Regions from separate parts of the Thermosipho globiformans genome, predicted to be linked through region 3. Evidence: predicted binding sites of a transcription regulator. Region 3 holds the regulator's gene; each other region holds the start of a gene.
What was found. The regulator HrcA, encoded in region 3, represses chaperone genes, less so after heat shock. The targets are predictions, from matches to a motif close to ATTAGCACTCNNANNNTNNGAGTGCTAAT.

Region 1 (2,282 bases), on a different contig from region 3:
CTATTATATGCGTTTGTTAATGGGTCAATAATTGCTTTTCTTAAGTTTTCTTTACTTGATTTGTAAAGAATTTGATATTCATTTTTGAGTTTAATACTAATTGAAATTAAAAATGCAAGTATTTCGAACAGATGGAAGTCTTTTAAAGTGAATTTATTTATCCCTTCCTTTTCAAATAGCACCGCTCCAAATACTTTTTTTTCGATTAATAATGGTATACCGTACATTGAGTAAGGTTTATCAATTATTTTCATTAACTTATATTCTTTGGGGAAGTTAATTTCATCTAAATTTTTTACGTATAATTTTTTGCCGGTGTCTATAACATATGAAATTAGGGTTTTGTCCTTAACAATGAAATTTTTAAGTTTTCTATCTCCAATTTTTCCATAAATTATATTAATTGAGCCATCAATCTGTCTAATTCCAACGGCTAATGAGTCGATTATATTTTGACTGGAAAGAAAATTAAAGAAATAATCTACAAGTTCATACGTTGAAGTATCCGAAGTTGTTAGGTTAAAAAATTCTTCAGGAATTTTATAAATTGAACTTATTAATTCGTCTGTATATTCTTTTATGTTTGAGAATACGTTTGTAATTAATAATACGGAATAAACATTTGTTTTACTTTTTTCTCTTCTAAATTTGATTTTATAAGATTCATCAGAAAAGGAGATAGTTGTTTCGTATTCAAAAAGTTTTTCTTTAAAATTCGCACTAAGTTTTTCAAAAAAGTCTTTTAAAAAAGGATATTTATTGGTATAAAAATTTATCTTTTTATAAGAAAAGTTTTTAAAATCATTTATATCTATCCCGTGTTTTTCAAAAATTTCTTTTATTGATTTATTACAGTATAAAATTTTGGAGTTTTTCAAAATTATAACGTAAGAATCACTTTTGGCAGTGCTGTATAAAAGTTTTGTTAACTTTATAATTCTAACGATATAAAATAACAATGAAATTAAAGTTAAAGCTAAAATAAATAAAAAGATTAACATTAATTTTTCTCCTTTATTTTTATTTACATTTTAGATTATAATTATTTACTCAATCAATATTATATCACAGAAACTAAATTTTATTTATTGTTACTTTCGTTAACAAAAAATTTACATTAAAAATTTGAACCCTTCCATATGTTATCAGTCTAAATATATGACTGATAAAAAGAAAAATTTTTCGGAGGTGAGATATATGAGATATTTAGATGAAAGGATGCAAGAATTAGTCCAGCAAGCGGCAGAACGCTTATCTCAAAGAAGGCAGAACCTGTTAAAACCCGAGCATGTATTATATGAAATTCTTCAAGATGAAAACATTCAAAAAATATTTGAAACGTTAAATGTACCTACTGAAGAAATCGAAGATAGGTTAGAAGAATTAATTGAAAGCCAATATGGGGTTTACTACGGTTCATCATCTGGTGTTTACATGTCAAATGAGCTATCTAGGATTTTTGAACTTTCAAGGAAAGAAAGTAAGTTATTAGGCTCAAGTAAAGTATCACCAGTTCACTTTTTATTAGCTGTTCTAAAGGATGCTTCAACTCAATGTGCAGCAATATTATCAAAGTACAATGTAACTTATGATTCGGTTTTAAAAGCGGTTAAAGAGCTAGCAGACTCGGGAGAAATTGGTAGTGAGGGAAATGTGTTAGCAAAGTATACCACTGATTTAACAAAATTGGCAAAGGAAGGAAAGCTTTCACCAGTTATTGGAAGGGAAAAAGAAATTGAAAGGGTAATTGAAATTCTTTCAAGAAAAACAAAGAACAACCCAGTCCTTATTGGAGATCCAGGTGTTGGAAAAACTGCAATTGTTGAAGGCCTTGCTCAAAGAATTGTTGAAGGTAAAGTTCCTGAAAAGCTGAAGAATAAGAAAATTTTAATGCTTGATTTAGGAAAAATGCTTGCAGGAAGCAAGTACAGAGGAGAATTTGAAGAGCGTTTAAAGAAAGTAATGGAAGAGATTAAAAAGATGAAAGATAATGTTATTCTATTCATTGATGAGCTACACACCATTGTTGGAGCTGGTGCAGCAGAAGGTGCAATGGATGCATCGAATATGCTTAAACCGGCACTTGCAAGAGGAGAACTTCATGCCATAGGTGCAACTACACTCGAAGAATATAGAAAACACATTGAAAAAGACAAGGCTCTTGCAAGAAGGTTCCAACCAGTGCTTGTTGAAGAACCAAGTGTAGAGGAAACCATAGAGATACTAAAGGGATTGCGCGAAACATATGAAAAACATCATGATATTAAGATAACAGATGATGC
Region 2 (2,282 bases), on a different contig from region 3:
CCAAGTGTTAATGGTGTGACGTCAACTAATACGATATCTTTTCCTTGTGCTCCTTCTTCCCCTGCAAGAATAGCTGCTTGAATTGCTGCACCAACTGCTACTGCTTCGTCTGGATTGACTCCTCTGTTAGGATCTTTACCAAATATTTCTTTGATGAATTTTTGAACCATTGGAACTCTTGTCATACCACCTACAAGGATTATTTCATCGATATCTTCTGGTTTTAATTTAGCATCTGAAAGTGCTTGTTCAACAGGCTTCCTTGTCATTTCAACAAGATCCCTTGTTAAGGATTCAAACATTGAACGTGTTAGTCTCATTTCAAGATGCAATGGACCTTCTGCTGTAGCTGTTATGTATGGCAAGCTTATATCAGTTTCAAGTTTGCTTGAAAGTTCAATCTTCGCTTTTTCAGCAGCATCTCTCAATCTTTGAAGAGCTTGCTTATCCTCTCTTAAATCGACACCGTGTTGTTTTTTAAATTCTTCTGCAAGCCAATCGATTATTCTTTGGTCAAAATCGTCACCACCAAGGTGGTTATTACCGGAAGTTGCAACAACTTGAATGACTCCATCTCCAATTTCAAGTATTGAAACGTCAAATGTACCTCCACCTAAGTCGTATACGAGAACTTTTTCTTCTTTTCCTTTTTTGTCAAGACCGTATGCAAGTGCTGCTGCAGTTGGTTCATTTATAATTCTTAAGACTTCAAAACCAGCGATTATACCAGCTTCTTTTGTTGCCTGTCTTTGAGCATCATTGAAATATGCAGGACATGTGATGACAGCTTTTTTAACTTCTCCACCCAAGTATTCTTCTGCGTCTCTTTTTAGCTTCTTTAGTATAAATGCACTGATTTCTTGTGGAGTATAATCTTTGTCATCGATTTTTACTTTATAATCGGTTCCCATTTTTCTTTTTATTGATTTAATAGTTCTTTCAGAATTTAATATGAGTTGCCTTTTTGCGGGTTCACCTACAAGGATTTCACCGGTTTTACTGAATGCAACTATTGATGGAGTTGTTCTTGCACCTTCAGCATTTGGTATAACTTCAACTGAAGAGTCTGGTTTCATCCAAGCAATAACACTATTTGTTGTCCCCAGGTCTATACCTACGACATATTCTTTTTTATTTGCCATATCTTTCACCTCCCGATACATATTATATGATATTAGCAGTCTTTTGTCAAGAGTGATAATATAGATAATAAAAATCAAGAATGCCTATAAATAGAGGCATTCTTGGTTGTAATTTAAAATTTACTAAAAATTATAGCAATTGTTACATAAGTTTGTTATTCATTTGACTTTTTAATCTTTACAGCGGTTCCGTAAGCAAGCATTTCTGCGGCACCACTCATTACTGAAGAACTTGAAAATCTTACATTTACCACAGCATCTGCTCCTATTTTTTCTGCTTCGTCTATCATTCTTTCTATTGCTTTGTTTCTTGCTTCTGTCATCATTTCTGTATATGCTTTAATTTCTCCACCAGCAAGGGTTTTAAATGCGGCAGCGATGTCTTTTCCTAAATGTTTTGATTGAACTATATTTCCCATTACAATTCCTAATATTTCAACAATTTCATAATCTGGTATATTTTCTGTTGTAGTTATTATCATTTTAATTCCTCCCTTCTATAAATGATACGATATCCTCGATTACATTTTTACTAACATGATTTTCAATATAATATGAATATGGAGATTTTTCACCTGGAGTAAAAATATGTGTCAGATTAGAATACATTTTAATTTTAATATTTTTCTTTTCTGAAAGTTCTTTTTTGAAAATTTCTAATTCTTTTGTAGGAACTTGATAGTCATTTTCTCCAAAAAGCATTAGTACTGGAATTTTTAATTGTTTTATATATTTTAAAGGATTGTAATTTCTAAGATCATACCAATAACTTGCTGGTGCACCAAGGAATATTTCATTTTTGCTTGCTTTGTTGTTTATTATTTTTTTAACCCCTTCTTTTGCTTTTTTTATTTCTTCTTTATTTTTTCCAGAGTAAAGTTTTTCAAGAAATTCTAATTGATCTAGTGTTATTTCTTCTATATTTCTTGCAGGAGGTGCAAGAAGAATTAACCCATATATATTTTGATTTTTGTAGGCTATGTATGGAGCAAGATATGCTCCAAGGCTGTGACCTAAAAGATATATTTTTTTATATCCTTCTTTTTTTAAAAGTTTAACGGCATTTTCTACATCATCTATTACTTCCTCTTTTACAGTTATATTGTTTGGGTCTTTTAGAAGCTCTGGATGAAAAGTCCT
Region 3 (2,282 bases):
CATATAAAACAAACTATTTTAGTTATTGTATCTTGGTTTGTGGTTAGTTTTATATATTATGCATTATTTTCATGGGCACCAAAGATATTTATTGCAAGTTTAAGGATAACTATAACAAAGGCAAAATGGTATACATTCTTTGTCTATCTTGCACAGCTTCCAGGATATCTTTCTGTTGCTTATTTGATTGAAAAGTGGGGACGTAAAAAAACTCTTGCGACATATTTCATGGGTATGGGTTTATCTTCTTTCCTTTTGTTACTCGCAACTGGCAATTTGAGCTTTCTGTTTATAGTATTGGTTCTTTCATTTTTCACTTTGGGAGTTTGGGGACTTGTGTACGCATATACTCCCGAGCTGTTTCCAACTTCGTTTAGAGGAACTGCAAATGGTGTTGCAGGTGCAACTGCAAGAATAGCAGGAATTATTGCACCATACTTTACCGGTTATTTTGTTGACAAATCTATAGTTGCGGCCCTTTCGTTTGTTTCTTTATTTGCAATATTTGCAGCAGTTATAACTCTTGTATTGGGAGTAGAGACAAAAGATAAAGCAGTAAATTAAATATAGGTAATATTTTTAAAAATTTGGGCTCCAAATATGGAGCCTTTATTTTATTTGACTGTAAAATCGTTTTGTGATATACTATTATCAGACAAAAAGATAGAGTGATAAGATAGCTGATAAGTGGGGTGAGAAAATGAAAGAATTGTCTACAAGACAAGAGCAGATTTTATATTGTCTTGTAAGAGAATATGTAAAATCTGGAGCCCCGGTAAGTTCTCAAAAGATTTTAGAGTCTACAAATCTTGAGTGGAGTGGTGCAACTGTAAGAAATGATATGAGGAAGTTAGATTATCTTGGATACGTATTTCAGCCACATACTTCTGCGGGAAGAGTTCCGACAGATAAAGGTTTAAGATTTTACGTAAATGAAATATTAAAACTTAGAAAAGAAACAAAAAAATCAGGAAGTTCTATGGATGTCAGTATAGATTTTCCAATAGGTGACTTGGATAAGATTATTCAAGGTGCCGCAAAGCTACTTGCGACTACAGTTAAAGCTTTCGTTATAATTGAAAAACCTAATCCTATGTATTTAAGAATTCGAAGAGTTGTTTTAACACCGGTAACTAAAAACTTTTCCATTGTTAATATAATTACCGAGCTTGGACTTACATCAGTCCTTCCAATTCAGCATTCAGAAATTTACAATATCCAAGAAATTGAAGAATTTTTAAACAAAAGCCTTGATGGAATTTTGCTTAGTGAATTTAGGGCTAAGCTGAAAGAGGTTGTTGAAAGATTTTCATGGGTTGGAGGAAGGTTGAAGGAATTTATTGAACTTTCAGAAAAGATAGCTTCTGAAAAGTATGAAGAATATATAACAGAGGGTGTTTTTAATCTTGTTAATGCAAAAAGATTCGATGAAGACAAATTAAAAGAGATTGTTAGATTTTCAACGAATGAAGAATATTATTCTAAGATTTTTGAACTTGGAGAAGGAGTATTCATTGGAAAAGAGCATAATATTAAAAACTTCGAGCAATATTCAATTTTGATAATGCCTTACTTTGTCTTTAACAGAGAAGTTGGAAAAATAGCTGTTATTTTTGATAAATTTAGTGATTACAACAGAGTATTCGATAGCGTGGAATATGTTGTGAATAGATTAACTGAATACTTTACTGTTGTTGCAAGAAATGTTGAATAATGGAGGTGGAAGATATGGAAAAAAAGGAAATTAAAAAAGAAAAAATGATTGAAAATGAAAAAGTTGAAAATGTTAAAGAGGATGCTAATAAAGAAAAGAAAGAAAAGGAAAAAGATTTAGAGAAAATAATTGATGAACAATCAAAAAAGATTGAAGAACTTGAAAACCAGTTAAAAGAATTTGAAAATTACGCTAGAATTTTAAAATCTCAATTTGAAAATTATAAAAAAGATGTTACAAGGGAAAAGGAACAAATTTCTATTTCAACAATTGGTAGAATTGTTGAAAAATTAGTTCCTATAATTGATGATTTTAAAAGGGCATTTAAAAATGTTGATGATGAGACTAAGAAAACACAATTTTTCAAAGGAATGGAAATTATATACAAAAACTTATTTAAAATACTAGAAGGACTTGGTTTGCAGGAAATTAAAGTTGGAGATAAATTCGACCCGTTTGAGCATGAGGCTGTAGAAAGAGTTGAGGATGAAGAAAAAGAAGAATATTCAATTGTTGAAATTGTAGAAGATGGTTACAAATTCAATGGACGAGTTCTAAAACCTGTGAA

Region 1: the regulator HrcA is predicted to act here: its motif matches at 1,142-1,170, upstream of EO083_RS08955 (ATP-dependent Clp protease ATP-binding subunit).
Region 2: the regulator HrcA is predicted to act here: its motif matches at 1,174-1,202, upstream of dnaK (molecular chaperone DnaK).

What each region holds. Positions count from the first base shown of each region.
Region 1 is NZ_BHXD01000015.1:22,990-25,271, forward strand. Features, by position in the region: gene EO083_RS08950 (sensor domain-containing diguanylate cyclase) at 1-1,001, opposite strand, end outside; gene EO083_RS08955 (ATP-dependent Clp protease ATP-binding subunit) at 1,198-2,282, shown strand, end outside.
Region 2 is NZ_BHXD01000008.1:27,981-30,262, forward strand. Features, by position in the region: gene dnaK (molecular chaperone DnaK) at 1-1,142, opposite strand, end outside; gene EO083_RS06580 (YbjQ family protein) at 1,298-1,624, opposite strand; gene estD (esterase EstD) at 1,626-2,282, opposite strand, start outside.
Region 3 is NZ_BHXD01000004.1:2,873-5,154, forward strand. Features, by position in the region: gene EO083_RS04135 (MFS transporter) at 1-564, shown strand, start outside; gene hrcA (heat-inducible transcriptional repressor HrcA) at 701-1,714, shown strand; gene EO083_RS04145 (nucleotide exchange factor GrpE) at 1,729-2,282, shown strand, end outside.